DNA from 3 places in the Mesorhizobium sp. WSM4842 genome. Region 3 is predicted to be linked to each of the others. Evidence: predicted binding sites of a transcription regulator. Region 3 holds the regulator's gene; each other region holds the start of a gene.
The links. The regulator LexA, encoded in region 3, represses DNA repair genes until DNA is damaged. The targets are predictions, from matches to a motif close to TGTTCNNNNTGTGTTCNG.
Positions count from the first base shown of each region.

Region 1 (9,812 bases), 3.3 Mb from region 3:
CCCCGGGGACCACCAAGCACGGTTCGATCTTGCCATGATCCAGAACGCCAACGGCGAGCGCATGGCCGCTGCCGACAATTTGCTGGCGATCGTCAAAGCCGATCGCTCGTGGAACGACGACGGCGCCAAGACGCAATTGCTGCAGTTCTTCGAGGCATGGGGCATGACCGACGAAGCAACGTTGGCGGCGCGGCGCAAATTGTCGTCGCTGCTGTTCTCCTGAGCGCGCATCAAGCTGTTTTTGCTTGATGGCCTTGCGGTCGGCGGCGGCTGCGCCAGATTAGGGCGAGAGATCAGGCCGTCGGTTCTCTCGCTTGTGCCGATCGGGGAGGATCGGGATTTGATGCGCTTCTTGAGGAAGCGAGCGGAGGTTCGAAGTGCAGGCGGGAAACGCGCATTACCGGCTCGATACGGATTTGCCGTCGACGGTGCCGATCTTCCCGCTTGAAGGCGCATTGCTGTTGCCGGGTGGCCGCATGCCGCTCAACATTTTTGAGCCGCGCTATCTGGAGATGGTGGATGAGGCCATCGCCGGATCGCGGCTGATCGGCGTCATACAGCCCAGCCTCGACGGCGCGCGGCGTGCCGACGGCGAACCGGAGCTTTGCAACGTCGGCTGCGCCGGACGCATTATCGCGCTTTCCGAGAGCGGCGACGGCCGTTACCTGATTTCGCTGCAAGGTGTGTGCCGGTTCCGCATCGTGCAGGAACTCGCGGTCAAGACGCCCTTCCGCCAGTGCCGGTTTGCGCCCTTTCTCACCGATCTCGACGAAGATCAGGCAGAGGCCGGGATCGACCGGCCGGCGCTGCTCAAGGCGTTTCGCGCCTATTTGCAGGCCAACGATCTTGAAGCCGACTGGGAAAGCGTCAGCCGCGCCGAAAATGCCATGCTGGTCAATGCGCTATCGATGATGGCTCCCTACGGGCCGGCCGAGAAACAGGCGCTGCTCGAAGCGGCGGATTTGAAGACACGCGCCGAAACGCTGATCGCCATCACCGAAATGGCGCTGGCACGCGAAAACGAGGATTTCGGGTCGAGTCTGCAATAGGCAAGGTAGAAGGACGCAGGGATTAGCCCAATTGCGGAAGTCGGCGCCGCCCCTCATCCCCCTGCCGGGACCTTCTCCCCGTATAGTGACGGGGAGAAGGGGCTGGTGGCGGGGCTCGGCACCCGTCCTGCAACGCTGGTGATTGGCGAAACCGCTGATGGCAGCGTCAACGCCCGAAGACTGAGGGCGAACGCGAAAGCTGAAGTGATTGCCCCAAAGAAGGACAGACCAAAATGGTGGATGGGCGTGACGGAACGAAGGCCAATGTCGACCCGAAACTGCTGGAATTGCTGGCCTGCCCGCTGACCAAGGGCCCGCTTACCTGGGATCCGGAGCGCAACGAGCTCATCTCGAGGGTCGCACGGCTTGCCTATCCGGTGCGTGACGGCATCCCGATCATGCTGCCTTCGGAGGCGCGCGCGATCCCCTTCGAGGAAGGATTGCCCCCGCCGCGCCTGGGCGGACCGTCCTGAACGGTGTAAGGCCTATTGAAAATTGCGCCCCTTGGGCAGCACCTTCTCCGCCTTTCCCGACAGCGCCGCGAGATCCCGCTGGACCGGCGCGGCTTGTGGAGAACGTGCGTCTGCCGGACGCTCATTGACAGGCTGGCCGGTACCGGCCTCCTCCAAAAGCACGGACAGCCAGGGCGTCAGATCCTCGACCTTCTCGGCAACGATATGGATGACGTCCGATTCCGACTGCAGTTTGCCGGTGACACGGACCAGCCGCGCGCCCATGACAATGGGCCGGTAGCGGTTGAAGGTTCTTTCCCAGAAAATGACGTTGGCGACGGCCTGCTCGTCTTCCAGCGTCAGGAAAATCGCTTTGGCGTTACCCGGTCGCTGCCGCACCAAAACAAGGCCGGCGACCGAAACGCGCTTGCCGTCCCGAACCTGGCCGAGGCGCGCATTGGGCGTGACGCCGGAACGGTCCAGCCGCTGGCGCAGAAAGGCCAACGGATGCGCCTTCAGCGACAGGCCGAGCGAACGGTAGTCGTGGATGACATGCTCGCCGAGCGGCATTGTCGGCAGCCTGGTCTCGGGCTCGAGATCGCGCAAGCGGATCCCCGGCCGGTCGAACAGCGGCAGGGTCTCGGCGGCACTCCTGCCGTCGAGCGCGCGGACCGCCCATAGGGCGTCGCGGCGGTCGAGGCCGAGCGAACGGAAAGCGTCGGCTTGCGCCAGCTTCTCGATCTCGTCGACATAGAGGCCTGAGCGAAGCCAGACATCGCGAACGGTTGCGTAGCCGTCGCCGCGTCTGGCGACAAACACCTCCATGCGCTCCTTCGACAGGCCCTTGACCTGGCGGAAACCCAGCCGGACGGCATGATTGGTCCGGATGACGCCGCGCATCTGGGCATGGCGGTCGAGGACGCAGGCCGGGTCGAAAGGCGCTTCCTCCAATGCGCAGTCCCAACCGGAAAAATTGACGTCAACCTCGCGGATTTCGACGCCGTGGTCGCGCGCGTCGCGGACAAGCTGAGCCGGCTGATAGAATCCCATCGGCTGGGAATTCAGGATCGCGGCGCAGAACACATCGGGATAGAAGGTCTTGAACCAGCAGGAGGCATAGACCAGCAGGGCGAAGGAGGCGGCATGGCTTTCGGGAAAGCCGTATTCGCCGAACCCCTCGATCTGCTTGAAGCAGCGCTCGGCGAAGTCCTTTTCGTAACCCCGCAAAACCATGCCGTCGACCATCCGCTTGTGATAATTGCCGATCGTGCCGGTGCGCTTGAAAGTGGCCATGGCGCGGCGCAGTTCATCGGCCTCGCCCGGCCTGAAGCCGCCGGCGACGATGGCGATCTTCATCGCCTGTTCCTGGAACAGCGGCACGCCCAGCGTCCTGCCGAGTATCTCTTCCAGCTCCGGCTTGGGATATTCGGGCTTTTCCTTGCCTTGCCGGCGGCGCAGATAGGGGTGGACCATGTCGCCCTGGATTGGGCCCGGCCGCACGATCGCCACCTCGATGACGAGGTCATAAAAGGTGCGTGGCCTGAGGCGCGGCAGCATCGACATCTGGGCGCGGGATTCGATCTGGAAGACGCCGATCGTGTCGGCGCGGCAGATCATGTCGTAGACATGTTTGTCCTCGGCAGGGAGGGTGGCCAGCACATAGGGCTGGCCATAGTCATCCCGCGCATCGGGATAATGATCCTGGAGCAGGGTGAAGGCGCGCTGCAGGCAGGTCAGCATGCCGAGGGCCAACACGTCGACCTTGAGGATTTTCACCGCGTCGAGATCGTCCTTGTCCCACTCGACCATCTTGCGCTCGTCCATCGCCGTCTTGATGATGGGCACGATCTCGTCGAGCCGATCCCTGGTGATGACGAAGCCGCCGACATGCTGCGACAGATGACGGGGAAAGCCCATGATCTCGTTGGCGCATTCGATAACCTGCCTTGTCACTGGATCGGTCTGATCGAGGCCGCCGGCCCTGGTTTCCTTTTCGCCGAGCTCCGAGGTCGACCAACCCCAGATCGAGCTGGACAGCGCACTCCTGACATCGTCCGACAGGCCCATCGCCTTGGCCACTTCGCGCATCGCCGACCGGCCCCGGTAGCTGACGACGGCCGCGGCAAGCGCGGTACGCTTGGCGCTGTATTTCGAGTAGATGTACTGGATGACCTCTTCGCGCTTTTCATGCTCGAAATCGACATCGATGTCGGGTGGCTCGTTTCTTTCCTCGGAAATGAAGCGCTCGAAAAGCGAATCGATCCGCTCAGGCCCCACTTCGGTGATGCCGATGCAATAGCAGACCACCGAGTTGGCCGCGGAGCCGCGTCCCTGGCAAAGTATGCCCTGGCTGCGGGCAAATTTGACGATGTCGTAGACAGTCAGGAAATAGCGCGCGTAGTTCAGGCGCTCGATCAAAGCGAGCTCCTCTCGGATGCGCTTCGTCACATCGGCGGGAACGCCTGAGGGATATCGTATCGCCGCTCCCTCTCGAGCCAGCCGTTCCAGTTCGGCCTGTGGCCCGAGGCCGGATTCCGTCGGTTCGTCGGGATAGTTGTATTGGAGGTCACTGAGAGAGAAGCTCAATTCTCCGGCAAAGCGCAGCGTTTCCGCCAGTGCCTGCGGATGCCTGCGGAAAAGCCGTGCCATCTCCATTGGCGGCTTCAAATGGCGCTCGGCATTGGCCGCCAGTTCCAGACCCGCTTCGGCAACAGGTACGTTGAGGCGGATCGCCGTCAGCACGTCCTGCAACCGGCGCCGTTCGGACGTATGGTAGAGAACGTCATTGGTCGCCATCAGCGGAATACCAGATAGCTCAGCCATGGCAGCCGCCTGCTCGATCCGGAAGCGGTCGTTGCCATGATAATCCGGCGAAACGGCAAGTCGCAAAGCCCTGCCGAAGCGATCTTTGAGCCGGCTAAGCAGTTCAAGAGGATATTGTGCCGGCGCCGACAGATCCGGCAGAATCGCAAGCGACATGCGGTCGCCCCATTCGAAAAGGTCGTCGCGATAGAGGAGCGGTGCGCCCTTTTCGCTTTCGTCGCGCATATTGGCTTGCGTCAGCATGCGGCACAGATGGCCCCAGCCCTTGCGGTCCTGCGGGTAGGCGAGAACGTCGGGCGTGCCGTCGCAAAAAACCAGGCGGCAGCCGGGATGATAGGAAAGACCTTCCACCTTGGCCTGCTGCCAGGCGCGCACGACGCCGGCCACCGTGTTGCGGTCGGCAAGCCCGATCGACGAAAATCCCAGGAACTTTGCCGCGATCACCAGCTCCTCCGGTTTCGAGGCGCCGCGCAGGAACGAGAAATTCGACTGGATGCGGAATTCGGCATAGGGGATGACCGTCAGCGCGTTCATGCGAAGACCCCATGCATGAACCAGCGCGGCGCGGCGTGCGAGGCGCCGTAGAGACCCTGGCGGTAGAGCCAGTAACGGCGGCCGTCGCTATCCTCGATGCGGAAATAATCCCGGGTCGCTTCCTGCCCCGGTGCTTCCCGCCACCATTCCGGGGCGATGCGTTCGGGCCCTTCGGCGCGCGCGACCCGGTATAGCGCGCGCCGCCAGCGGAAGTTCATCGGCGGTCCCTCCGGCATTTCGGTGGCCGGCACCTCGATCGGTTCGGGCGAACGGAACAGCCGGATCGGCCGTTCGGGCCGAAAGACAGGCTTGGAGGAAGTGTCTTGTATCTTGCCCGGCTTCTTCGGCGGAGAGACCCTTTGCGGCGCCTCCGCATAGGGAAGCATGGCGACGGCGCGCTCCGGCAGATGACTCTCGACGGCGACCGGTTTCAAAACCGCGCTGTCGCCGAGCCGGGCGCGGATGCGGTCGGCGAAAAGGGCGATGTCGGCGCCGTCATCGCTCGTCTCTCCGGTCAAGTCGGCCTGCTGCATGTCGAAGGCCGCGGCCGACAGGACCGAGAGGCGCACGAGATCGAAGCCATAGCCGGCATCGATGTCCTGTTCGAGCGCGGCAAGCCTTTCGTGAAACAATTTCTGGATCAGCAGCGGCTCGCGCAACGGCCGCGAGGTGCCGACGGCGATGCGGCTGACGGCGCCGTCGACGCGGAAAAGCAGCAGCGCCAGCCTTCTTGCGCCCTCGCCGCGGCGCTCGAGGTCCGCCTTCAAAGTCGTCGCCAGCATTTTCACCAGCCGCTCTATTTCGTCGGTCAGCATGATGGGTTCTGCGAGATGGCGTTCGACCGAAAGCGGCGCCACCGGCAGGCGCGGCGACACCGCCTCGTCGAGGCGGCCGAGCGCCTGGTCGAGGCGCAAAAGCAGCGAGACACCGAAGCGGCGGGCGAGCGGCGCGCGCGGTGCTGCCATGACGGCGCCCGCCGTGCGCAGGCCGACGCTTTCCAGGCTGGCGCGGATATCAGGCTCGATGCGCAGCGCCGCCAGCGGCAAAGGTGCGAGAAGCGCTTCCTCCTCGCCACCGGGGACGATGCGGTCACTGGCAAACCGCGCCGCCGCCCAGGCTGCACCAGGTGTGGCGGCAAGGCCGGCGCGGACATCGAAACCCTGATGGAAAAAGCGCGACAGGATGTCGTCCAGCATCGACCGTTCGCCGCCGAAAAGATGGGTGCAGCCGGTGACGTCGAGGAACAGGCCATCGGCTGCGTCGAGCGCCACCAGCGGGGTGTAGCGGTCGCACCAGTCGGCAAGGCTTTCGAGCAGGCGGCGGTCGGCCTCGGGATCGGCTTCCACCACGTCGACCGAGGGGTGCATGGCGCGCGCGTCGGCTATGCCCATGCCGCGCTTCAGGTGAAGCGCCTCAGCCCGCTCGTCGAGGGCGGCGATGCGCTGCGCGTTCCCCTGGCGATGGCTGATCACCAGGGGCAGGTGATCCGACGGCCGGGAACGCCAGGACCGCCCCAGACGCTGCCGCAGGATCCTTTCCGCGGCGAGATGCGGAAACCACAGGGACAGGATTCGCTGCCCGTTCTTCCCCGGTCCTTCTTTCCTCGAAACTGCGTTCATCGGGGTTCCACTCCAGTGTGAATTGTCCTGGCAAGGCCGTGCGGCTCTTGCCGATGCTGACGGTGAAGGCGGGGCGGCCGATCGAGCCGGCGAGCGGCCCGGCGATCGTCTCGCGTGGTGCCGACGGCGCCGCCGACAGGACGAGGCGGACGGGTGCCGCCGTCGGCTCGGATTCGCCGGCCTGGCGCAGCAGGAACACCGGCCGGCCGGCATTCTGTGCCCGGGCGTGCAGCCGCCGCGTCGCGGTGAGGTCCAGCCGCTGCGGACTGCCGCGGATTTCGAGGATGACGGCGGCGAGCGCTGTCATCCGGGCGGCCTCCTCGGCGGTCCACAGCGCATCGAGGAGCCTTGGCGCCTCGGAAAACAGCAATTGCTCCAGCTCGATGCCGAAAAGGGCGTGAAGCCCCCTGGCATAGGGAAAGCCGGCCTCCCGGAAGATTTCCGCGGTGCCGATCCACAGGACCGGCAGTCGCGGCTCCTGTTTGAGGATCAGGCTGACGAGCGACAGGGCGAAGCCGGCGACGGCCCCGGCATCGCGGGTCGCGGCGCCATGGATCTCGCTCAGCGCCGCCTTCGGCAGGCCGCCGCCGAGCGCAGTATCGAGAGCTTCGGCGCCGGTGCGCAGAAACGCATCGGGCGGCGCCACGGCGAGGCCGCGGCGGACGATTGTCAGATCGTGGGGCGTGACATCAGCTGTTGGATTCCGGGGCGCATCAACGGGGGCTGCGCCGGCCGGCGCCTCCAGGCGCTCGGGCAGCGTTCCCTCGATCTTCGCGATCTGGCGGCGCAGGGCAAAAACAGTCTCCCGCGCCACGGCGCTTGTCGCCATGACGGTCAGCTTCCACTCACAATTGTTCCTGTTATGTTCTCTAGGATTCCAGAGGGCGACCGAAGAGTCAAGCGGAGTCTTGGGGAATTTATTCCTGTCCTCGCGTAGGCGGCAACCCGCCCATTTGCCGAGCCCGGCTCGAAAGCCTATATGCCGGGATCGGAAGGACAAAGCATGGCCCGCATCTACAAGACCCGCACCTGGCACGACCAGCTTTCGCCGTCGATGGAGGAAATGGAGTTCCTGGCGCTGGAGGCTTACGCCCATCTGCCGGAGGAGTTTCGCAAGCTGACCGGCGAGATCGTCATCCAGATCGCCGAATTTCCGACCGACGAGATCATGGACGATCTGTCGCTGGAAACGCCTTTCGACCTGCTCGGCCTGTTCGAGGGGCGCGGCATTGCCGAGCGCTGGAATCCGCAGACCGGCGAGGGGCCGAACCGCGTCACGCTCTACCGCCGCGCCATCCTCGACTACTGGGCCGAGAACGAGGAGACGCTGGGCGACATCGTCACCCATGTGCTGATCCACGAGATCGGCCACCATTTCGGCCTGTCGGACGACGATATGGAGCGGATCGAAGAGGCGGCGGAGTAGGCTGTGTTGATATTCAGGTGATGCCGGCCTGCGAACGGCAGTTCCCTGCGCTTCCGGTGCTCACGTACCCAAAAGTACGCTCCGCTCCGGTTCTCGGGAAACCACCCAGTCTGGTCGCTTCGCGCCCGTCTTCGACTCCGGCGCGGCCTGACCTGAATCTCAACACACCCTGCGTCGGAGCTTTGCAAAATCTACCAGTCGCTGAGCTTGGTGTTGGGCCCGTATTCCTGACCCTCGATATCCTTTACCACGGCCTGGCCGCAGCGCATGGCCTTGGCCTCCATGTCGTAGGAATAGGTCGGCGAGCCGAACAGGTGCCAGCCCTTGTTCAGCGCTGCCGTCACCTTGTGGCAGAAGCTGGAATCGTCCGGACCGGACAGAAAGCGGTAGAGTTTCATTTTTCATTCCTGTCGTGAGTTGCCAATCATGCCCCGATGGCGGCCGCCTTCGCCAGCAGTTTTTCGGCCTGCGCCAGATGCAGCCGTTCGACCATTTTTCCATTCAGCGCGATGACACCCTTGCCGGCATTTTCGGCAAGCGCGAAGGCATCTTTTACCGAGCGTGCCTCGGCCACCGCTTCGGCAGATGGCGCGAAGGCCCGGTTCGCGGCATCGATTTGAGCCGGGTGGATCAGCGACTTGCCGTCGAACCCCATGGCGGCCGCTTCCCCGCATTCGCGCGCAAAAGCGTCCAGATCGCGAAAATCATTGAAGACACCATCGAGCAGGTCGAGGCCGCCGGCGCGCGCGGCGAGCACCATCTGCATCAGCCACGGTGTGAGGTAGCGCCGGTCGGCGAGAGTGCCGGTCTCCTTGACCAGATCGTTCGTTCCGGCAACGAAACAAACCAGCCGCGAGCCCGGATCGCGGCCAAGCTCGGCGATCGGTCCGATGTTGAGCAGAGCCTTGGGCGTTTCGATCATCGCCCATAGTTTCACCTCGTCGGGTCCGAAATTGTCGTCGAGGACGTCGCCGGCTTCCAGAACGTCGCGCGGTGTGTCGACCTTGGGCAGCAGGATGGCGTCGGGCTCGCAGCGTGCCGCAGCCAGCAAATCGTCGGCGCCCCATTCGCTGGAGAGCGGGTTGATGCGCACGGCCATCTCGCAGCGCCGGCCGGGGCGACTGGCGAAGATGCCGGCCAGTTTTTCCCGCGCGGAGACCTTGTCGGCCGGGGCGACGGCATCTTCGAGATCGATGATGACAGCATCGCAGGCCAGCGACGAGATCTTGGCCAGAGCCTTGTCGTTCGAGGCCGGGACGTAAAGCACCGAGCGGCGCGGGCGATAGGTTTCAGTCATCTCAGATCTATGCCGCCTGCGGCCGGTCGAGGCAAGCGGTCTTCACCTGCATAAAAACTGCACAAAAGTCCCGAAAATTTCCTCGGATCCGCCCCGCCGCCTGCATTTCGATCGGCGACATACGCCGCATGCAAGAGCGAGAAAAGCCCCGTTGGTCCCTGCCGTACCGCCTCCGCAATGACGGTTGGTGGCTCGTCGATCCACCCCGGCCGCACGGTTCGGCGACCCTCTTCCCCTTCATCCGCAAATCTCCGCCCCCCGGCCGGATCAAAGCCGCTGAGAAAATCCGATCATGACATCGTTGCTTACGGCCGCGCCGAGCTATTGCGCGCGATTCGGCGTTGCCGTCCTGCTTGCCGCGCTGGCGGATTTCTTCTTCTATGGGCAGCCCGTCGGCATCACGTTTTTCCTGTTCGGCATCACGCTTGCCGCCGCAGCCGCGGCCATCCAGCCGTCGGCGCTCAGCGCCCGCGGCCTGTGGTCCGCTGCCTTGCTTGTCGGGCTGCTGCCGCTTATCGAAAATGTCAGTGCGCTGTCGGTCGCGATCGGGCTTGCGGCGACGGCCGTCTTTGCGCTTTCGCTGGTCGGCCGGCTGCGGCGCGGCGCTGCCCG
Region 1 covers NZ_CM148372.1:1,087,298-1,097,109, forward strand. The annotation lists gene trxA (thioredoxin) at 1-223, shown strand, start outside; gene AC0NIE_RS05060 (LON peptidase substrate-binding domain-containing protein) at 378-1,049, shown strand; gene AC0NIE_RS05065 (Trm112 family protein) at 1,283-1,522, shown strand; gene AC0NIE_RS05070 (error-prone DNA polymerase) at 1,535-4,858, opposite strand; gene AC0NIE_RS05075 (DUF6504 family protein) at 4,855-6,330, opposite strand; gene AC0NIE_RS05080 (ImuA family protein) at 6,272-7,306, opposite strand; gene AC0NIE_RS05085 (metallopeptidase family protein) at 7,481-7,903, shown strand; gene AC0NIE_RS05090 (DUF1737 domain-containing protein) at 8,095-8,301, opposite strand; gene AC0NIE_RS05095 (HpcH/HpaI aldolase/citrate lyase family protein) at 8,328-9,200, opposite strand; gene AC0NIE_RS05100 (DUF4153 domain-containing protein) at 9,493-9,812, shown strand, end outside.
Region 1: the regulator LexA is predicted to act here: its motif matches at 7,330-7,347, upstream of AC0NIE_RS05080 (ImuA family protein).

Region 2 (9,812 bases), 210 kb from region 3:
AACCAGTAGTTGACGGTCGCGGCGATGCAGATGGCAGCGAGAAAGTTGACGGCAAGACGGCCGTATCGGGTTGCGATGCGGAAGTCCTTGAGGCGGCAGAACATGCGCTCGATGGCGTTGCGGTCGCGGTAGAGCACGGGCGAGAAGCAGTTGTTCCAACGCCTGTTGGCCTTGGGGGGGATGTTCGGCATCGTGCCTTCGCCTCGACCTGGCGGCGAATGGCGTTGCTGTCGTAACCCTTGTCGCCATGAGGATTCGGGCGGCCGGCATCTGCTTCAGCAAAGCTGATCCTGCCGTGCAATCAGCGACCTGGCCGCCGGTCAGCTGGAAGGCGATGGGCCGGCATTCACGATCGGTCAGCGCGTGGATTTTGGTCGTGTGCCCGCCGCGCGAACGGCCGATGGCCTGATTGCGCTCCCCCCGTTCCGCCCGAGGCCGAGCGGTGCGCCTTCACGGCGGAGGAGCCGATGAGCACTTGGGCCGGCGGGCCGCCGGCGCTGGCGAGAGCGTGAAAGAGGTCAGCCCAGACGCCCTTGGCCGCCCAGCGGACATAGTGGTTGTAGACGGTCTTGCGCGGCCGATAGTCGGGCGGCGCATCGATCCAGCGCCCGCCGGACTTCAGAACGTGGACGATCCCGCTGATCACCCGGCAGTCATCGACGCGCGGCTTGCCACGCGTTTATGGGTCCGAACCCTAGAACGCTCAGATGTCCAGCACTTCCGTCTCGGCGAATTCCGCACGTTCCTGGATGAAGCGGAAGCGGGCTTCCGGCTTGGTGCCCATCAGCGCGTCGACCGTGTCCTTGGTCGCCGCCTCGGCGTCGATCACATCGACCCTGAGCAGCGTGCGCTTTCTCGGGTCCATGGTGGTTTCCTTGAGCTGGGCGGCCATCATTTCGCCCAACCCCTTGAAGCGGCCGATTTCGACCTTGCCGCGCCCGGTGAACTCGGTGCGCAGAAGTTCGTCCTTGTGCGCGTCGTCGCGGGCATAGGCGACCTTGCCGCCTTGCCGGATCGAGTAGAGCGGCGGCACCGCCAGATAGAGATGGCCGCCGCGGACCAGGCTCGGCATCTCCTGATAGAAGAAGGTGATCAGCAACGAAGCGATATGGGCGCCGTCGACGTCGGCGTCGGTCATGATGATGATCCGGTCGTAGCGCAGATCCTCATCGCGGTATTTTGACCGCGTGCCACAGCCAAGCGCCTGGATCAGGTCGGAAATCTGCTGGTTGCCGGCCAGCTTGTCGTTGCCGGCGCTGGCGACGTTGAGGATCTTGCCGCGCAGCGGCAGCACCGCCTGGCTGGCGCGGTCGCGCGCCTGTTTCGCCGAGCCGCCGGCCGAATCGCCCTCGACGATAAAGAGTTCTGCGCCGGCCGCGGCATTCTGCGTGCAGTCGGCGAGCTTGCCGGGCAGCCGCAGCTTGCGCACCGCGCTCTTGCGCGACACTTCCTTTTCCTGGCGGCGGCGCACCCGTTCGTCGGCACGTGCGATCACCCATTCGAGCAGCTTCGAGGCTTCCTGCGGATTGTCGGCCAGCCAGTGATCGAAGGGGTCGCGGATGGCAGTCTCGACGATCCTGATCGCCTCGATCGTCGCCAGCCTGTCCTTGGTCTGGCCGACGAATTCCGGCTCACGGATGAACACCGACAGCATGCCTGCCGCCGAGATCATGACGTCTTCCGACGTGACGATCGAAGCGCGCTTGTTGCCGACCAACTCGGCATAGGCGCGCAGGCCGCGGGTCAAAACGTTGCGGAAGCCCGCCTCGTGCGTGCCGCCTTCGCCGGTCGGAATGGTGTTGCAGTAGGAATTGAGAAACCCGTCGCCGCCGAACCAGGTCACCGCCCATTCGAGCGAGCCGTGACCGCCTTGCCTGTCGCTTTTGCCGGCAAAGATTTCGCGGGTGACCTGGAATTCGTCGCCGAGCGAGGCTTTCAGATAGTCCTTGAGGCCACCGGGAAAATGGAACTCGGCCTTAGCCGGTGTCGTGTCCTTCTCCTTGATCAGCGACGGATCGCAGGTCCAGCGGATCTCGACGCCACCGAACAGATAGGCTTTCGAGCGGGTCATGCGGTAGAGCCGCGCCGGCTCGAATGCCGCACCCTTGCCAAAGATCTGCTCGTCGGGATGGAAGCGTATCCTGGTGCCGCGGCGGTTATGCACCTCGCCGAGCTGCTCCAGGCCGGTCACCGGAACGCCGCGCGAAAAGCGCTGGCGATAGAGCTGGCGGCCGCGCGCGACCTCGACCTCCAGATGGTCCGACAGCGCGTTGACGACGGAGACGCCGACGCCGTGCAGGCCGCCCGAGGTTTCGTAGACCTTGCTGTCGAACTTGCCGCCGGAATGCAGCGTCGTCATGATGACTTCGAGCGCCGGCTTCTTGAATTTCGGATGCGGATCGACCGGAATGCCGCGGCCATTGTCGGTCACCGCCAGATATCCGTCGGCCGAAAGCTCGACATCGATGAAAGTCGCGTGGCCGGCGACCGCCTCGTCCATCGAATTGTCGATGACCTCGGCGAACAAATGGTGCATCGCCTTGTCGTCGGTGCCGCCGATATACATGCCGGGCCGCCGCCGCACCGGCTCCAGCCCTTCCAGAACCTCGATGTCGGCGGCACTGTAGCTCTCGCTGCCGTCGCGGGATGCCGGGCGCTTCGCCGCCTGCACCAGCGGGTCGGCTGGGCGCGCGGTGGCGCGAACCGGTTGCGGCTGCTTGTCCAAATTGCTGAAAAGATCGTTGCTGTCGTTCATGCTGGTCCTGGATTCCGATGCTGCGAATCACCACCCGATACTGCCACGCTTTTTGCGGGCAGGCGACGGAGGTTCCTGTTACGTTCGAGGATAGAGCCTCTTACTGCAAAACCATCCGACAACCAAGCGGCGGAAATGGGTCGAGGGCATCGACGCTTTGTAAACCTTGTCCGAAGGTTACGTCCGAAGGTTGGCCGAAAAACGGTATCCGTCCACTGCCGGTGGCCTAGAATGCGGCAGAACCCGTGAAAAGGCTGCTGCTAGCGCATGTTGGATTACAGTTCGCTCCTGCTCGCGGCGGCGCTGTCGGGCACGTGCCTCAGCATCACCATGTTTGCGATCTGGTTCACCGCGCCGCAGGCACGCTATGTGCTGACGGTGGCGTGCGGCATTCTCGTGCTCGTCGCGCATGTGGTCTTGTTCTGGCATTATGCCAGGCATCCCAGCCCCTGGCTTTGCCAGATTGTGCTTGCGCTTCTCAGCCTGGGCTTCCTGACCCTCTGCCTGTCGGCCATGCAGTATCTCGGCGTGCGCGACTACAGGCGCGCCATCTTGCCGACCGTGGCTGCGATGGCGGTTTGCGCAGGCGCGACGTCGCTGGGCCTTGATGGCGTCGGCTTCATCGTCACCTACGCGACGGTAACGGCGCTGCTCTCGCTTATCGGGGTGATGTTCTGGATCAAAGGTGGCCACGATCGCCGGATATTGCTGGTCGTTTCCTTCCTGAGCTGCGTCTGTGCGCTGTCCTTCGTGCTTTGCGGCGCGGTCCTGCTGGTCGAGGGCCAATGGGAGCTCGGCGTTGCGCCCGACAATTGGGCCGAACGGTTGAATTCCGTCGTCGCGGTCGCCTGCATGACCGGGCTCGGCGCACTGACGCTCTCCCTGCACCACTTGCAGGCGCAGATCGAATTGAAGGCCGAGACCATGACCGACCCATTGACCGGGCTGATGAACCGGCGGGCGTTGACGGCATTCTACGGTGAGCGGGTTTTCGGCCCGTTCATGTCCGTCGCCATGTTCGACCTCGATCATTTCAAAAAAACGAACGACGTATTCGGTCATCCGGTCGGTGATCAGGTTCTGCGCCGCTTCGCCGCTGTCATCAGGAAATATGCCAGGACCGGAGTCGACGCCTTCCGGCTGGGTGGCGAGGAATTCGTCCTCGTCATGTCGCGGATGACTGAAGAGAAGGCTTACGACATTGCGAGCAAGATCAGCGTCGCCTTCGGCACGGAAATCGTGGCCACCCAGCTTGGTCCGTTGCGCAGCACCGTCAGTGGCGGCATCGGCTTTGGCGGGACGGATGGGACCAGCCTCGACCATGTGCTGGCCGAAGCCGACGCCGCACTTTATGCGGCAAAGCGCGCCGGGCGAAATCGCGTCGTCGCCCAGAAGACGAGCAAGGCCGACGCGCCGGCCTTGCGTTCTGCCTGATTGAGGCTTCTATCTTCTTGTTAGACCATGATCTTGTCCGAAAACCGGATTCCACTTTTCGGGATCATGGTCTACTCCGCCGCCCCCAGATATTCCGACAGCGGCGGGCAGGAGCAGACGAGGTTGCGGTCGCCGCCGACATTGTCGATGCGCGACACCGGCGGCCAGTATTTGGCTGATGTGTCGGCATCACCGGCGGGGTAGGCTGCCTCCAGGCGCGAATAGGGATGGGTCCACTGGCCGGCCAGCGCCTCGGCCGCTGTATGCGGCGCATTGACCAGCGGATTGTCGGCCAAGGGCCATTCGCCTTTCGCCACCTTGGCTGCCTCGCCCGATATCGCGATCATCGCTTCGCAGAATCGATCCACCTCGCTCTTGGGCTCGGACTCGGTCGGCTCGACCATCAAGGTGCCGGCCACCGGAAACGACATGGTCGGCGCATGGAAACCATAATCGATCAGCCGCTTGGCGATGTCGTCGACGCTGATGCCGGCACTGTCCTTGAGCACGCGGGTGTCGAGGATGCATTCATGGGCGACGCGTCCGTGGCGGCCCTTGTAGAGCACCGGGAAATGCGCTTCGAGCCGCGTCGCCACGTAGTTGGCGGAAATGATCGCCGTCTCGGTCGCCTGCTTCAGGCCCGAAGCGCCCATCATGCGGATATACATCCAGGTGATCGGCAGGATCGATGCGCTGCCGAATGGTGCGGCCGACACGGCATGACCCGAGCCTTCGGTGACGTGGCCGGGCAGATACGGCTTCAGATGCGCCTTGATGCCGATCGGGCCGACGCCGGGACCGCCGCCGCCATGCGGGATGCAGAACGTCTTGTGCAGGTTCATGTGGCAGACATCGGCGCCGATGTCGCCCGGCCGGGCGAGGCCAACCAGCGCGTTGAGGTTGGCGCCATCGAAATAGACTTGGCCGCCATGGCTGTGGACGAGGGCGCAGATGTCGCGCGCGCCTTCCTCGAAAACGCCGTGCGTCGAGGGATAGGTGAACATCAGCGCTGCGAGGTCTTGCGCATGCTCGTCCGCCTTGGTTTTCAGGTCATCGACGTCGATGTTGCCGTCTTCGGTGCAGCGCACGACGACGACGCTCATGCCGGCCATCGCCGCACTCGCCGGATTGGTGCCATGCGCGGATGACGGGATCAGGCAGACCGTGCGGTGGCCTTCGCCGCGTGAGCGGTGATAGCCGCGAATGGCAAGCAGCCCGGCATATTCGCCCTGGCTGCCGGCATTGGGCTGCAGGGTCACCGCGTCGAAGCCGGTTATCTCCGCCAGCCAGCCTTCCAGCTCGTCGATCATCGCGCGGTAGCCGGCCGAATGGCTTGCCGGGGCGAAGGGGTGCAGGTTGGCGATATCAGGCCAGCTTACCGGCATCATCTCGGCGGCGGCGTTGAGCTTCATCGTGCAGGAGCCGAGCGGGATCATAGCGCGGTCGAGCGCCAGGTCCTTGTCGGCCAGCCGGCGCAGGAAGCGCATCATGTCGGTTTCCGAGCGGTTGTCGTGGAAGACGGGCTGCGTGAGAAACTCCTTGCCGCGAGGCTGTCCGGGCATGGTGCTGCCGGTAGTGGCGCCCGGCTTGGCGCCGAACAGCGCCGCGATCGCGTCCAGATCGGCATCGGTCGAGGTCTCATCGAAGCTGATGCCGATGTGGTCGGCGTCGATGACACGCAGCAGCCGGCCGGTCTTTTCAGCAGCGGCGGCGATCGCGCCGGCTCTGCCTTTCACTTCCACCGTCACCGTGTCGAAGCGGCTTGCGCCAAGCACCGAAACGCCTGCTGCTTTGAGACCGGCAGCCAGCCGGTTAGCCAATTCATGGGTTCGGCCGGCAATCGCCTGCAGCCCGGCGGGGCCGTGCCAGATCGCATAGGCCGTCGCCATGTTGGCGAGCAGCGCCTGCGCGGTGCAGATGTTGGATGTCGCCTTGTCGCGGCGGATATGCTGTTCGCGCGTCTGGAGCGCAAGGCGATAGCCGGGGCGGCCCTTGCTGTCGGTGGACTGACCGACAAGGCGGCCGGGCATCAGCCGCGTCAGCCTGTCGGAGACGGCGCAATAGGCGGCGTGCGGCCCGCCAAAGCCCATCGGCACGCCGAAGCGCTGCATCGGGCCGACGGCGATGTCGGCGCCAAGCTTTGCCGGCGCTTCGGTCAGCGTCAGCCCGAGCGGATCGGCAATGAAGACGACCAGCGCGCCGGTGGCACGGGCTTTCTCGATTGCCGCCTTGTGGTCGCCATAGACGCCAAACGTGTCGGGCCAGGAGACCAGCAGAGCGGCGGTATTGTCGTCGATGGTTTCGCCGTCGACCTCGATGCCGAGCGGTTCGGCGCGGGTGCGCACGACGTCGAGCGTCTGCGGATGCGGCGTGCCGGCCAGCGCCACTTTGGTCCGCTTGTCGCGATGATGGCGTAACGCAATGCCGACCGCCTCGGCCACCGCCGTCGCTTCATCGAGCAGCGAGGCAGACGCCACCGGCAGCCCGGTCAGCTCAGTGACCAGCGTCTGGAAATTGAACAGCATTTCGAGCCGGCCCTGGCTGATCTCGGCCTGGTAGGGCGTGTAAGCCGTATACCAGGCCGGATTCTCGAACAGATTCCGCTGGATGACCGGCGGCACGTGGACGCCGTGGTAGCCGGCGCCGATGAAGCTCTTCAGAACTGTATTTTTCGCCATTGTCGCTGAAAGCTCGGCCAGCGCCTCCGCTTCGCTCGCCGGGGCCGGCAAGGCCAGCCGCCGGTCGAGCCGGATCGATTTCGGCACAGCCTGGCTGATCAGCGTCTCGACGGAGGGAACGCCGATCGTCGCCAGCATGGCTCTGACGTCATTGAGGCCGGGGCCGATATGGCGGGCCGAGAAGGAGTAGGGTGCTGCGGTCATCTTTCCTGGTCCTTCTATCAACCAATATGGGCTTTATAGGCGGCCTCATCCAGGAGACCTTCGAGTTGGCTTTCATCGGCCAGCCTCATCTTCCACAGCCAGCCGTCGCTGGTCGCTGCCGAATTGACCAGAGACGGGTCCGACGAGAGCGAGGTGTTGGCCTCGGTGACCTCGCCGTCGACCGGTGCATAGACGTCCGATGCCGCCTTGACGGATTCGACCACGACGGCCGTATCGCCCTTGACCAGCTTTTTCCCAAGCTCCGGCAATTCGACGAAGACGAGATCGCCGAGCTGCTCCTGTGCGTAGTCGGTGATGCCGACGGTGGCGACACCGCCTTCGACGCGGAGCCATTCGTGATCTTCGGTGAAATAGGTTTTTGCCATGAGAAGGTTCATCCTTTGCGGTAGCGATGCGGCGTGAAGGGCAGGGGATTGATATCGACCGGGATTTTCGTCCCGCGAACGTCGGCGAAGAGTTTTGTGCCAGGTTTGGCCAGCGCTGTCAGGACGTAGCCCATGGCGACCGGATGGGTGGCCGAGGGGCCGAAGCCGCCGGAGGTGACGTGGCCGGCGGGATCGCCGTCGGCGTCGAAAAGGGCAGCGCCGGTGCGCACCGGCTGGCGGCCTTCCGGCTTCAGGCCGACGCGTTTCTGCGCCGGGCCGCGCTCCAGGATTGCACGCAATGCGTCGGCGCCGATGAAAGCGCCAGAGGCGCGAACCTCCTTTGGGATCGCCCACATCAGCCCGGCGCTGGCCGGGTCGATCTCAGGCGTGATGTCCAGTCCGTGCAGGCACAGCCCTGCTTCGAGCCGCAGGCTGTCGCGGGCGGCCAGCCCAACCCACATCACGCGCTCGTCCACGAGCAGTTTGGCGACGAGATTTCGCGCGTCCGCTTCCGGCAGGCCGATCTCGAAACCGTCTTCACCGGTATAGCCCGACCGGCTCATGAACCAGTTCTCGCGGGGCTCAAAGCCGTGCATGAACAGCAGCGATCCGGTTTCGATGCCGCCGCGGGATAGGGCGGCCCAGGCTTCAGGCCCCTGGATCGCCAGGAAGATGCGGTCGAGTGCGTCCACCTTTGCGTCAAAATCCATGGCAAGGGCGCGCAGGTGCTTTTCGTCGGCTTCGGCATTGCCGGCATTGGCGACGACCATGAAGCGTGCCTGGCCGAGCCGGGTGACGATCAGATCGTCGAGGATGCCGGCGGCTTCATTGAGAAGGAACGTGTATTTGGACTGGGAAATCTCAAGCGCGCCGGCGTCTAACGGGCAGGCTCGGTTCAGAAGTGCGACGGTGCCCGAGCCACTGATCTCGAACAGCTTCATGTGCGAGATGTCGAACAGCCCTGCATGTTCGCGGGCATGAAGGTGCTCCTTCATCACGCCGGCCGGATAGGTCAGCGGCATCGACCAGCCGGCGAACGCGCCAAAGCGCGCACCGGCGGCCACGTGCAGGTCTTCGAGGGGAAGGTGTTTGGTGTCGTCGCCCGTCATGTCATCTCCAGAGTCGCACGCAATCGGCCGCGAATGGCGACCAGTCCGTGCCCCTCTGTCTGAAGCCTGAGAGACTCGCGCCCCGTAACTCTGTCGGCAGCGCTTACACCTTCGGCGCGGGGGCAAGCCCCGACTTTCCAGAGTGTCTTTCCCGTCTACGGTTCTTTTGCCTGAGAGATTTCGGGCGATTTCCCCTTCGGCGGCAGCTCTCGCTGCTCTCTCCCGCAAACAGGTAGGACTCAATTTGAGCCCTCGACTCTTCATCCATAGCCTGTGGGCGACACCTTGTCACCTGCCAGCGACACCTTACCGACAAGTCTTCGCTAACCACGCGGTTTGCCGGTTTCTCAAGACACTGCCGATATATGGGTCCAAACGACGTTTGGACGGGGAACGAAAATGGGCGGATTGATCATGACCTCGAAGGACCGCATCACGGCCGAGGATGTCGTCATGCTGCGTCGCGAAGTGTTCGGCGATGGTGTGGTGACGCGCGGCGAGGCCGAGGCGCTGTTTGCGCTCGACGCAACGGCCAAGCACAAATGCGCGGAATGGCCGGACTTTTTCATCGAAGCCGTCACCGAGTTCATCGTTCATCAGGAAAAGCCGGCGGGCTATATCTCGCAGGACGATGCCGACTGGCTGGTCCGAGCGATTTCGCGCGACGGCATGGTCGACAGCTGGACCGAACTCGAATTGCTGGTGCATGTGCTGGAAAGGGCGAAATCCTCGCCGAACGGGCTTTGCGCCTATGCGCTGGAGCAGGTCGCCCATGCCGTCATCGACGGCAAGGGGCCACTGATGCACGGCGGCAAGCTGGTTCCTGGCCTGATCGCCAAAGCCGAGGTTGAGCTTCTGCGCCGCATTCTCTACGCCCATGGCGGCGACGGCAACATTGCGATCACTCGCGCCGAGGCCGAGATGCTATTCAAGATCAACGAGCGGACCGCGGCGGTCCACAATGACCCATCCTGGAACGATCTCTTCGTCAAGGCGATCGCCAATTTCGTCATGTGCTCGGCCGGCTACGAAGCGCCGGTACGCGACGTGGCGCTGCGCCGGGATTCTTTCCGATCAGGCCCATCCGGAGATCGGCGGCTTCTTCGGCCGCATGGTATCGGGCGGTCTCGCCGGCATCATGGAAGCCTATAGCGCGCCGGGTGATATCGAATCCGAATGGGAATCGAAGAACAAGGCAGCCGAGGCGCTGGCCCGCCGCGCCGAAACCATCGACGCCAGCGAGGCG
Region 2 covers NZ_CM148372.1:4,168,220-4,178,031, forward strand. The annotation lists partial or broken gene AC0NIE_RS20205 (IS5 family transposase) at 1-679, opposite strand, end outside; gene parE (DNA topoisomerase IV subunit B) at 704-2,755, opposite strand; gene AC0NIE_RS20215 (GGDEF domain-containing protein) at 3,023-4,189, shown strand; gene gcvP (aminomethyl-transferring glycine dehydrogenase) at 4,261-7,071, opposite strand; gene gcvH (glycine cleavage system protein GcvH) at 7,089-7,457, opposite strand; gene gcvT (glycine cleavage system aminomethyltransferase GcvT) at 7,466-8,566, opposite strand; glycine riboswitch at 8,715-8,801, opposite strand; gene AC0NIE_RS20235 (hypothetical protein) at 8,966-9,718, shown strand; gene AC0NIE_RS20240 (hypothetical protein) at 9,705-9,812, shown strand, end outside.
Region 2: the regulator LexA is predicted to act here: its motif matches at 2,826-2,843, upstream of parE (DNA topoisomerase IV subunit B).

Region 3 (9,812 bases):
GGTGAAAAGCCCGACTGTCTCATCACCATCGACAGCCCGGATTTTTCGCTGCGCGTGGCTAAGAAGGTTCGTGCCGCCGATCCGGCAATCCCGATCGTCCACTATGTCTGCCCGAGCGTCTGGGCCTGGCGACCCGGCAGGGCGGTGGCGATGAAACCGTATGTCGATCATATCCTCTGCATCTTGCCCTTCGAGGTGAAGGAGCTCGCCCGCCTCGGTGGTCCGCCCGGCACCTATGTCGGCCATCGCCTTACGCACGATCCGGGCGTGATCGGCGCTGCCAAGGCGCAAAGCCTGCCGCGCGACCTGTCCGACGATCGTGTGAAGACACTGCTTGTGCTGCCCGGCTCGCGTCGCGGCGAGGTGCTACGGCTAGTCGGCCCGTTCGGTAAGACGATCTCGATCCTGCGCGCACGCGGACACCGCTTGCGCCTGCTGTTGCCGACGGTGCCGCATGTCGCCGACCTGGTCAGGGCTTCGGTGGCAAGCTGGGACGAGAAGCCGGAAATCATCCTTGATCCCGAACGCAAATGGCAGGCCTTCGGCAAGGCCGATGCAGCGCTGATCTCATCGGGAACGGTGTCGCTGGAATTGGCGCTGTCGGGTGTGCCGATGATCTCCTGCTACCGGCTCGATCCGGTCATGCGGATGGCCCAGCGCCTGATCACCGTATGGAGCGCCGCCTTGCCCAATCTCATCGCCGATCGCCCGATCGTGCCGGAAAGCTACAACGAATATGTGCGGCCGCACTATGTTGCGCGGCAGTTGGAGGCGCTTTTTTCCGACACCCCCTATCGCGCATGGCAGAAGGACGGTTTTGCCGAGGTGGCCAGACGCATGGCTGTCGACGGACCTTCCGGCGATATCGCTGCGGGGGTCGTGATGAGGTGCATCAAGGGAGCGAGTAGGGGTAGTGAGTAGTGAGTAGTGAGTAGTGAGTAGTGAGTAGATTGCAAAGAACCGCTCAGCGTCTAGAATTCTTATTTACTACTCACTACTCACTACTCACTTCTTCTCTTCATCGCTTTGCAATCGGCACGTAGTCGCGTTCCGGCGCACCTGTATAGAGCTGGCGCGGGCGACCGATCTTCTGGTGCGGATCCTCGATCATCTCTTTCCACTGCGCGATCCAGCCGACGGTACGAGCGACCGCGAACAGCACGGTGAACATGGTGGTGGGGAAGCCCAGCGCCTTCAGCGTGATGCCGGAATAGAAATCGACGTTCGGATAAAGCTTCTTCTCGATGAAATAGGAGTCGGTCAGCGCGATCTTTTCCAGTTCCATGGCGATGTCGAGCAGCGGGTCGTCCTTGATGCCCAGTTCACCCAAAACCTCATGTGCGGTCTTCTGCATGATCTTGGCGCGCGGGTCGTAGTTCTTGTAGACGCGGTGGCCAAAGCCCATCAACCGGAACGGATCGTTCTTGTCCTTGGCGCGGGCGATGAATTCCGGGATGTGGTCGACATGGCCGATCTCGCCCAGCATGTTCAAGGCCGCCTCGTTGGCGCCGCCATGGGCCGGTCCCCATAGGCAGGCAATGCCGGCGGCGATGCAGGCAAACGGGTTGGCGCCTGACGAGCCGGCGAGGCGGACGGTCGAGGTCGAGGCGTTCTGCTCGTGATCGGCATGCAGAATGAAGATGCGCTCCATCGCACGCGCCAGCACCGGGTTGATCTTGTATTCCTCGCACGGCACGGCAAAGCACATATGCAGGAAGTTGGCCGCGAAATTCAGCTCGTTCTTCGGGTAAATGAAGGGCTGACCGATGTGGTATTTATAGGCCATTGCCGCGATCGTCGGCATTTTGGCGATCAGCCGCATCGACGCGACCATGCGCTGATACGGGTCCGAGATGTCGGTGGAATCGTGATAGAAGGCTGACAGAGCGCCGACCACGCCGCACATCACCGCCATCGGATGCGCGTCGCGGCGAAAGCCGGTGAAGAAGCGCGACATCTGCTCGTGCACCATGGTGTGGCGCGTCACCCGGTAGTCGAAATCGTCCTTCTGCGCCTTGGTCGGCAATTCACCATAGAGCAAGAGATAGCAGACTTCGAGGAAGTCGCCGTGCTCGGCCAGCTGGTCGATCGGATAACCGCGATGCAAAAGGATGCCGGCATCGCCATCGATAAAGGTGATTTCCGACTCGCAGCTTGCCGTCGACGTGAAGCCGGGATCGTAGGTGAACGCCCCGGTGGTGCTGTAAAGCGAGCCGATGTCGATGACATCAGGTCCGACCGAGCCGCTTCGCACCTTGAGCTCGTGAGTTTTGCCGCCGAATTCAAGTTTAGCAGTCGACGCGTGGGTTTTGCCGCCAAATTCCATCTTTGTCGCAGCTTCGGACATTGCAAACTCCTTTTGGTTTTCTCATGCCGGCAAAGGCGAAATATCTGCAACGCAACACGTCGAAAGCATCGGAGTTCGCGCGTTTGCGCCCGCAATTGGATTTGCGTGCCAAATTGGGCCAAGACCTAATGTTGCACTGCGAAACCCACCTTTCAATGCCAATCTTCTTGGGCCAGTTTTGCTAATCGATTTGATCCGCGACGCGCGCCTGGCTTTCCTCACGGCCAAGCACGGCAAGCACGTCGAACACGCCGGGCGAGGTGCTTTTGCCGGTGAGCGCGGCGCGCAAAGGTTGGGCCACAGCGCCGAGCTTATGGCCGCCGGCCACCGCATATTCCCTGATCGCGGCTTCCGCCGCTTCGGCCGTCCAGTCGCCTGAAATCGCCTTCAGCGCCGCGTGGGCGCCCCGCAGGATCTCGCGCGCTTCACCGCCGAGCAATGCAGCCGCCTTCTCGTCGATCGGCAGCGGCCGCTCGGCAAACAGGAAGGCGGCACCGTCGGCCAGTTCGACCAGCGTCTTGGCGCGCTCCTTTAGGCCTGGCAGCGCGGCGAGCATCTGTGCCTTGCGCGTGTCGTCGAGGCGCGCTGCGATCGCCGGGCCGCCTTCGAGATAGGGCAAGGTGTTGATGAAGATATCGAGCAATTCGGCGTCGTTCATGCGGCGCATATGCACGCCGTTCAGCGCCTCGAGCTTGGCGAAGTCGAAGCGGGCGGCCCCCTTGTTGACGTCGCCGATGTCGAACCAGGCAATCATGTCGGCGATCGACATGACCTCGTCGTCGCCGTGGCTCCAGCCGAGCCGCGCCAGGTAGTTGAGCAGTGCCTCAGGCAGGTACCCCATGGCACGATAGGCTTCGACGCCGAGGGCGCCGTGCCGCTTCGACAGCTTGGCGCCGTCGGCGCCATGGATCAGTGGGATATGCGACATCGACGGCACGTCCCAGCCCATGGCTCGATAGATCACCATCTGGCGGGCGGCATTGGTCAGATGATCGTCGCCGCGGATGATGTGGGTGATGCCCATGTCGTGGTCGTCGACGACGACGGCATGCATATAGGTCGGATTGCCGTCCGAGCGCAGGATGATGAAATCGTCGAGATCCTTGTTGGAGAAGCGGACTTCGCCCTGCACGAGATCATGCACCACCGTCTCGCCGTCGGCCGGCGCCTTGATTCGGATCGCGCCCTTGGCGCCGGCTGGCGCCTCGGACGGGTCGCGGTCGCGCCAGCGGCCGTCATAGCGGGGAGGCAAGCCCTTGGCCCGCGCGCTCTCACGCATCGCTTCCAGTTCAGCCGGCGTAGCGTAGCAGTAATAGGCCTTGCCCATGCGCACCAGTTCCTCGGCGACCACGCGGTGGCGCGGCGCGCGCTCGAACTGCGATACCGGCTCGCCGTCCCAGGTGAGGCCGAGCCAGGAGAGTCCGTCGAGGATGGCGGCGGTTGCCGCATCGGTCGAACGCTCACGATCGGTGTCCTCGATGCGCAGCAGCATCGTGCCGCCGGTGTGTTTCGCATACAGCCAGTTGAACAGCGCCGTGCGCGCGCCGCCAATATGCAGGAAGCCGGTGGGCGAGGGGGCGAAACGGGTGACGACCTTGTCGGACATGGAACTCTCAGGCAAGCGCAGGAAGCGGATGTGATTGCGCGGACTTTCGCGCGTCGCGCGTTCATGTAGCATAGGAGGTCAAGGGCGCAAGGGGCAGACCCGATGGCTGGACCAGGCCGCGGCGCGGACAAGAGCGAGGGCGCGACCACAAGCGTCAGCGAACGATCGCTGTTTGCCGACGTTCCCCACGCCGAGCCGCTACCCGTTTCGCTGCCTGCGTCGCACCCGGGCATTCAGCCCCTTTCGCCGGACCGCGCCGCGCCAACACCGGCTCCAACACCCGGGCCTGTCATTCGTTTCCGCCGACAGCTTAGCCATCTTTCACCATCCGGTATCCGCAACAGCGTGGCCTCGGCAGCCGGCCTGGAACTAGACCGCGGCGTCGCCTTTCTGCTGGTGCCGGTTTTTCTGGCATGCGGGGTGATCGTCTATTTTTCGCTTGCCGTCGAACCGGACTTTCCGCAGCCTATTGCCGTCGTGGTCCTCACGGCATTGTGTGCGGCAGTGACACGCTCATGGCGCAAAACGCATCTGTGCTTCATGGCAGCGTTGCTGTGCGCACTCGGGCTACTCGCCGCCAAGGTTGAAACCTGGCGCGTGGGAACGCAGATGCTCGGCTCGGAAATCCAGACCCAGCTCACCGGCCGTGTCGTTAGGCTCGATCAGATGGCGAACGGCCGGATCAGGCTGACCATCGACGTGATGTCGACCGCCCGGCCGACACTGCGTTATGCGCCGGAACGTGTCAGGGTTTCGGCACGCAAAATTCCCGCTGAGATGACCGCAGGCTCGGTGGCAACCGGCTATGTGAGGCTTCTGCCTCCGACTGGCCCGGTTAGGCCGGACAGTTATGACTTCTCCTTCGACAGCTATTTCGCCGGTATCGGTGCCAGTGGCTTTTTCCTCGGCAATCCGAAGATCGTCGTTTCCGAAGATGCACCGTTCGCCGCGCGCATTTCTTCCTCGATCGAAAAGGCGCGTGAAACCATCGCCGACCATATCAGGGACAGCATCGGTGGCGCCGAGGGGGAGATTGCCGCCGCGCTGATCGTCGGCGTGCGTGCCGGCATTCCCGAAGAGATAAACGAATCGATGCGGCGCACCGGCATCTACCACATCATCTCGATTTCCGGCCTGCACATGGCGCTTGTCGCCGGCACCATCATGGGATTGCTGCGCGGCGCCTTTGCGCTGGTTCCCGATTTTTCGTCGCGCCGGCCGGTCAAAAAATATGCGGCTGCTGCCGCACTCGTTTCCATCGCTGCCTATCTGATTTTTTCCGGTATCGTGGTCGCGGCTGAACGCAGCTTTATCATGCTGGCGGTAATGCTTGTCGCCGTGCTGTTCGACCGGGCGGCACTCACCATGCGCAATCTGGCGATTTCGGCCATCGCCGTCATCGTCGTGTCGCCGCACGAGGTGGTCGGCCCAAGCTTCCAGATGTCCTTCGCCGCGACCGCTGCTCTCGTGGGCGCCTATGCCGGCTGGTCCGACTATCGTGCCGACAAGGCCACCGCGCCGCCACAGCGACGGTCAACGATCGCTTTCGTCACGCGAAAACTTGCCGCTGGGACAGGTACCATCGCAATGACCTCCATCATTGCCGGCAGCGCCACCGCACTCTTCGCCATCTGGCACTTCCAGCGCGTCTCGCCGCTCAGCCTGTTCGCCAATCTGGCCGTCATGCCGATCGTCACGGTCGTGATGTTCCTGGCCGTCGTCAGCGCCTTGGCAATGCCGTTCGGCTTCGACGGCCCTTTCCTATACATGATGGGCAAGGGGCTGACGGCCATGATTGCAATATCGGGATGGATCTCCGAGCGGTCGCCGGTCGATGCCGTCGGGCTGATCTCGTTGCAGTCGGTTCTGCTGGTGACGGCCGCCCTGGTCATCGCCACGATGGCAACGACATGGTTGCGGCTTGCGGCACTTCCCTTTGCGCTCGCCGGCCTGCTGACGATTTCCGAGACGCGCACCCCCGACGTGCTGATTTCGGAAGATGCGCATCTGGTGGCGCTGCCGATCGGCGGCGGCGAACTTGCCGTCAACCGGGTGCGCTCGAACGAATTCACCACCGACAACTGGAAACATGCGCTGGTTTCAGCGACCATTGTCGAGCCGGAGACATTCGAAAAAGGAGACGTGCGGTTCGACATCGTCGACCCGGCCGACCTGCCGCCGGGAGCGCCCTTCTACTGCACTGCCGGCCTGTGCCTCGCCCGGCACCAGTCCGGCGCGATCATCGCGCTCGCCGACGACCGCAAAACCGCACGGCCAGCCTGTGCCTTTGCGGATTTGATCGTCATCGATGATGCCACAGCCTATTATAATCCCTGCCGCAATCCGCTGGTTCTCGTCGTCACCAAACGGCAGCTCGCTCGCATGGGCAGTGCCGCCGTCTTTTTCGATCCGCTATCTGCGACGACGCGCGCAGAAATCCGTTTTGCCGTCAGACAGCCCTATAGGCCTTGGCATGAGCAGCGGAGATTTTCGCGCGAGGCGAGGGGCCTGCCGCCATACCGCAGGGCCGAGAAACCCAAAAAGCCTGCCGTTCAGTAACGCCGGATCAGTCCGACGAGCTTGCCTTGCACCTTGACCCTGTCCGGCCCGAAGATGCGCGTCTCATAGGCCGGATTGGCGGCTTCCAGTGCGATCGAGGCACCTTTGCGGCGGAACCGCTTCAGCGTCGCTTCCTCGTCGTCGACCAAGGCGACGATGATCTCGCCAGGCTGGGCGGTGTCGGCGTTGCGGATGATGACCGTGTCGCCGTCGAAAATGCCGGCCTCGATCATCGAGTCACCCTTGACCTCCAGCGCGTAGTGCGTGCCGCCGGTGATCATGTCCGGTGGTACCGAAATCGAATGCGTCTGGTGCTGGATGGCGTCGATCGGCACACCGGCAGCGATGCGGCCCATCACCGGTATGGAGATGGTGGCAACGACGTCGTCGTCATTGCCGGCTGCGGGCATGCGCGAAGGCGCCGGCTTGATCTGTCGTCCGAGGCTGCCCTGCCCAAGGCTGCCCTGAATGACGCTTGGCGAGAATTTGCGCGCCGCATTGAGGCCGGGCGCGATCGAATCGGGCAGGCGCAGCACCTCCAGCGCGCGGGCGCGGTTGGGCAGGCGGCGAATGAAACCGCGCTCCTCCAGTGCAGTGATCAGCCGATGGATCCCCGACTTCGAGGCGAGGTCGAGCGCTTCCTTCATCTCGTCGAACGAGGGCGGAATGCCGCTTTCCTTCAGCCGCTCGTGGATGAACATCAGCAGTTCATGTTGTTTGCGTGTCAGCATCGCGACCCCAACAGAATCAGAAAAACAAACCCAGAACAAACACTATCTGTTCCAGTTGTGTTCCGCAACCGTTTAAAATTTAATGAATGTGTTGACGTTTTGTTCAGCGTAGCATCAGCACGCTGCACGCGGCGCCCGTCGCGGCTGGGGGAGCGAACGGCTCGCGCACGATCAGCCCGTTGGCGTCGGCCAGCATTTTGAGCATCGAGGAATCCTGGATGCCGAACGGGGTCGCCAGCAGCGTGCCGGCTTCTTCGCTAACCACGGCGCGTACATAGTCCTGCCTGAGATCGTTGGCCGGCATGGCGGCGCCGAGCCGCGCCTGACGCATGTCCTGCCGGAAGGCGCGGCCGCCGAGCCGCGCAAGCAGCGGCGTCAGAAAGAGCTGCGTGCAGACCAGGCTCGCCACCGGATTGCCAGGCAGGCCGATGCAGCGGATGTCACCCAGCCGCCCGAACATCAGCGGCTTGCCGGGCCGCATGGCGATTTTCCAGAAATCGAGCGTCATGCCTTCACCGGTCAGCACGTCATGAACCAGGTCATGGTCGCCGACCGAGGCGCCGCCCAGCGTGACGATGACGTCGGCGCCTGCGTCGACCGCTTGTTTCACCAGCGTGGCGATCGCCTCCTTGCGGTCGGGGGCGATGCCGAGATCGAGCGCGCTGGCGCCGACCGAGCGGGCCGCGGCGGCGACGCCATAGGCATTGGACGAGATGATCTGGTCGGGGCCAAGGTCGCTGCCCGGCGGCAGCAATTCGTCGCCGGTGGCGATGATGGCGACCAACGGCCGTTTCACCACGCTGACCTGCGGGTGGTTGGCCGACGCCGCCAGCGACAATGCCGCCGGATCAAGCGGGCGGCCTTTCTCCAGCAGGACGTCGCCCTTCGAGAAATCGAGCCCGAGGCGGCGGATGTTGCGGCCTTCAACCGTCGACGCGGTCACTTCGATGCTGCCGCCGCCGAGGTCGCGGACATTCTCCTGGATGACGATGGTGTCCGCGCCTGCAGGAAGCGGCGCGCCGGTGAAGATGCGCACGGCCTGCGCCGGGCCGACTGTTCCGGCAAAGCCGCGTCCGGCCGGCGCCATGCCGATCACCGAAAGTCTTGCGGGCACGGATGCGACATCCTCGGCCCGCACGGCATAGCCGTCCATGGCGGACGCGTTGAACGGCGGCTGGGTGCGGAGCGCCAGGAGCGGCTCCGCCAGCACGCGGTCGGCGGCGTCCATCAGGGCGACGCTTTCAGCCTGCAAGGGCGCAGCATCCTCAAGCAGGCGCTCGAGCGCCTCGGCGACCGGAAGCAGTGCCATTATTAGCCTGCCCCCTTGGCATCCGCCTTGTAGTCGCCGGATTTGCCGCCGGTCTTTTCCGCCAGCCTGATGCCCGAGATCACCATGGCGCGGTCGACCGCCTTGGCCATGTCATAGATGGTCAGGCAGGCGACCGAGACGGCGGTCAGCGCTTCCATCTCGACGCCGGTCTTACCGGTGACGCGGGCCAGCGCCGTGACCTTCAGGCCTGGCAGCGTCGCGTCCGGTTCGATGTCAATGGATACCTTGGTCAACAGCAGCGGATGGCAGAGCGGGATCAGCTCATGCGTCCTCTTGGCCGCCATGATGCCGGCGATGCGCGCCGTGCCCAGCACGTCGCCCTTCTTGGCATCGCCGTCGAGAATCATCTTCAGCGTTTCGGGCCGCATCGAGACAAGACCTTCGGCGATTGCCGTGCGCGTCGTCTCCGCCTTGTCGCCGACATCGACCATATTGGCTTCGCCTTTCGCGCCAAGATGGGTGAGGGCGGCCGTCATCGTCAGGTCACCTTAGCGCGACGTGCGTCCGTCTGGACGCGCAAAGCACGCTCTAACACTTTGAATCTATGCATCGTGCTCTCCGAAAATCGATTCCGATTTTCGGGCCGATGCAATGGCGGGCGCATTGCCCGTCAAAAGCAGGCGCGTCGCAGTGGCCACGTCCTGTTGCCGCATCAGGCTCTCGCCGACGAGGAACGTACCGATGTCGCTCCGTTGCAGCCTGCGGCAGTCTTCGTGCGAGAAAATACCGCTCTCGCTGACCAGCAGGCGGTCTGCCGGCATCATCGTCGCGAGCCGCTCCGAGGTCTCGATGCTGGTTTCGAACGTCCGGAGATTGCGGTTGTTGATGCCGATCAGCCGCGATGACAGTTTCAGCGCGCGTTCCGTCTCAGCCTCGTCATGCACTTCGACCAGCGCGTCCATGCCGAGTTCGAACGCCGTCGTTTCGAGTTCCCTGGCCACGGCGTCATCGACGCTCGCCATGATGATCAGGATGGCGTCAGCGCCCCACGCACGGGCTTCGAACACCTGATAAGGCTCGAACAGAAAATCCTTGCGCAAAGCGGGCAATGTCACGGCGTTGCGCGCATCGGTGAGGAATTCAGGCGCACCCTGGAAGGACGGCGCGTCGGTCAGCACCGAAAGGCAGGCGGCGCCACCTTTCGCATAGGCCCTGGCCAGTGCCGGCGGATCGAAATCGGCACGGATCAGGCCCTTGGACGGGCTCGCCTTCTTGATCTCGGCGATCAGCGCGAAGCTG
Region 3 covers NZ_CM148372.1:4,375,410-4,385,221, forward strand. The annotation lists gene lpxB (lipid-A-disaccharide synthase) at 1-921, shown strand, start outside; gene gltA (citrate synthase) at 1,019-2,347, opposite strand; gene gltX (glutamate--tRNA ligase) at 2,529-3,953, opposite strand; gene AC0NIE_RS21200 (ComEC/Rec2 family competence protein) at 4,056-6,512, shown strand; gene lexA (transcriptional repressor LexA) at 6,506-7,243, opposite strand; gene AC0NIE_RS21210 (molybdopterin molybdotransferase MoeA) at 7,347-8,552, opposite strand; gene moaC (cyclic pyranopterin monophosphate synthase MoaC) at 8,555-9,049, opposite strand; gene trpC (indole-3-glycerol phosphate synthase TrpC) at 9,116-9,812, opposite strand, start outside.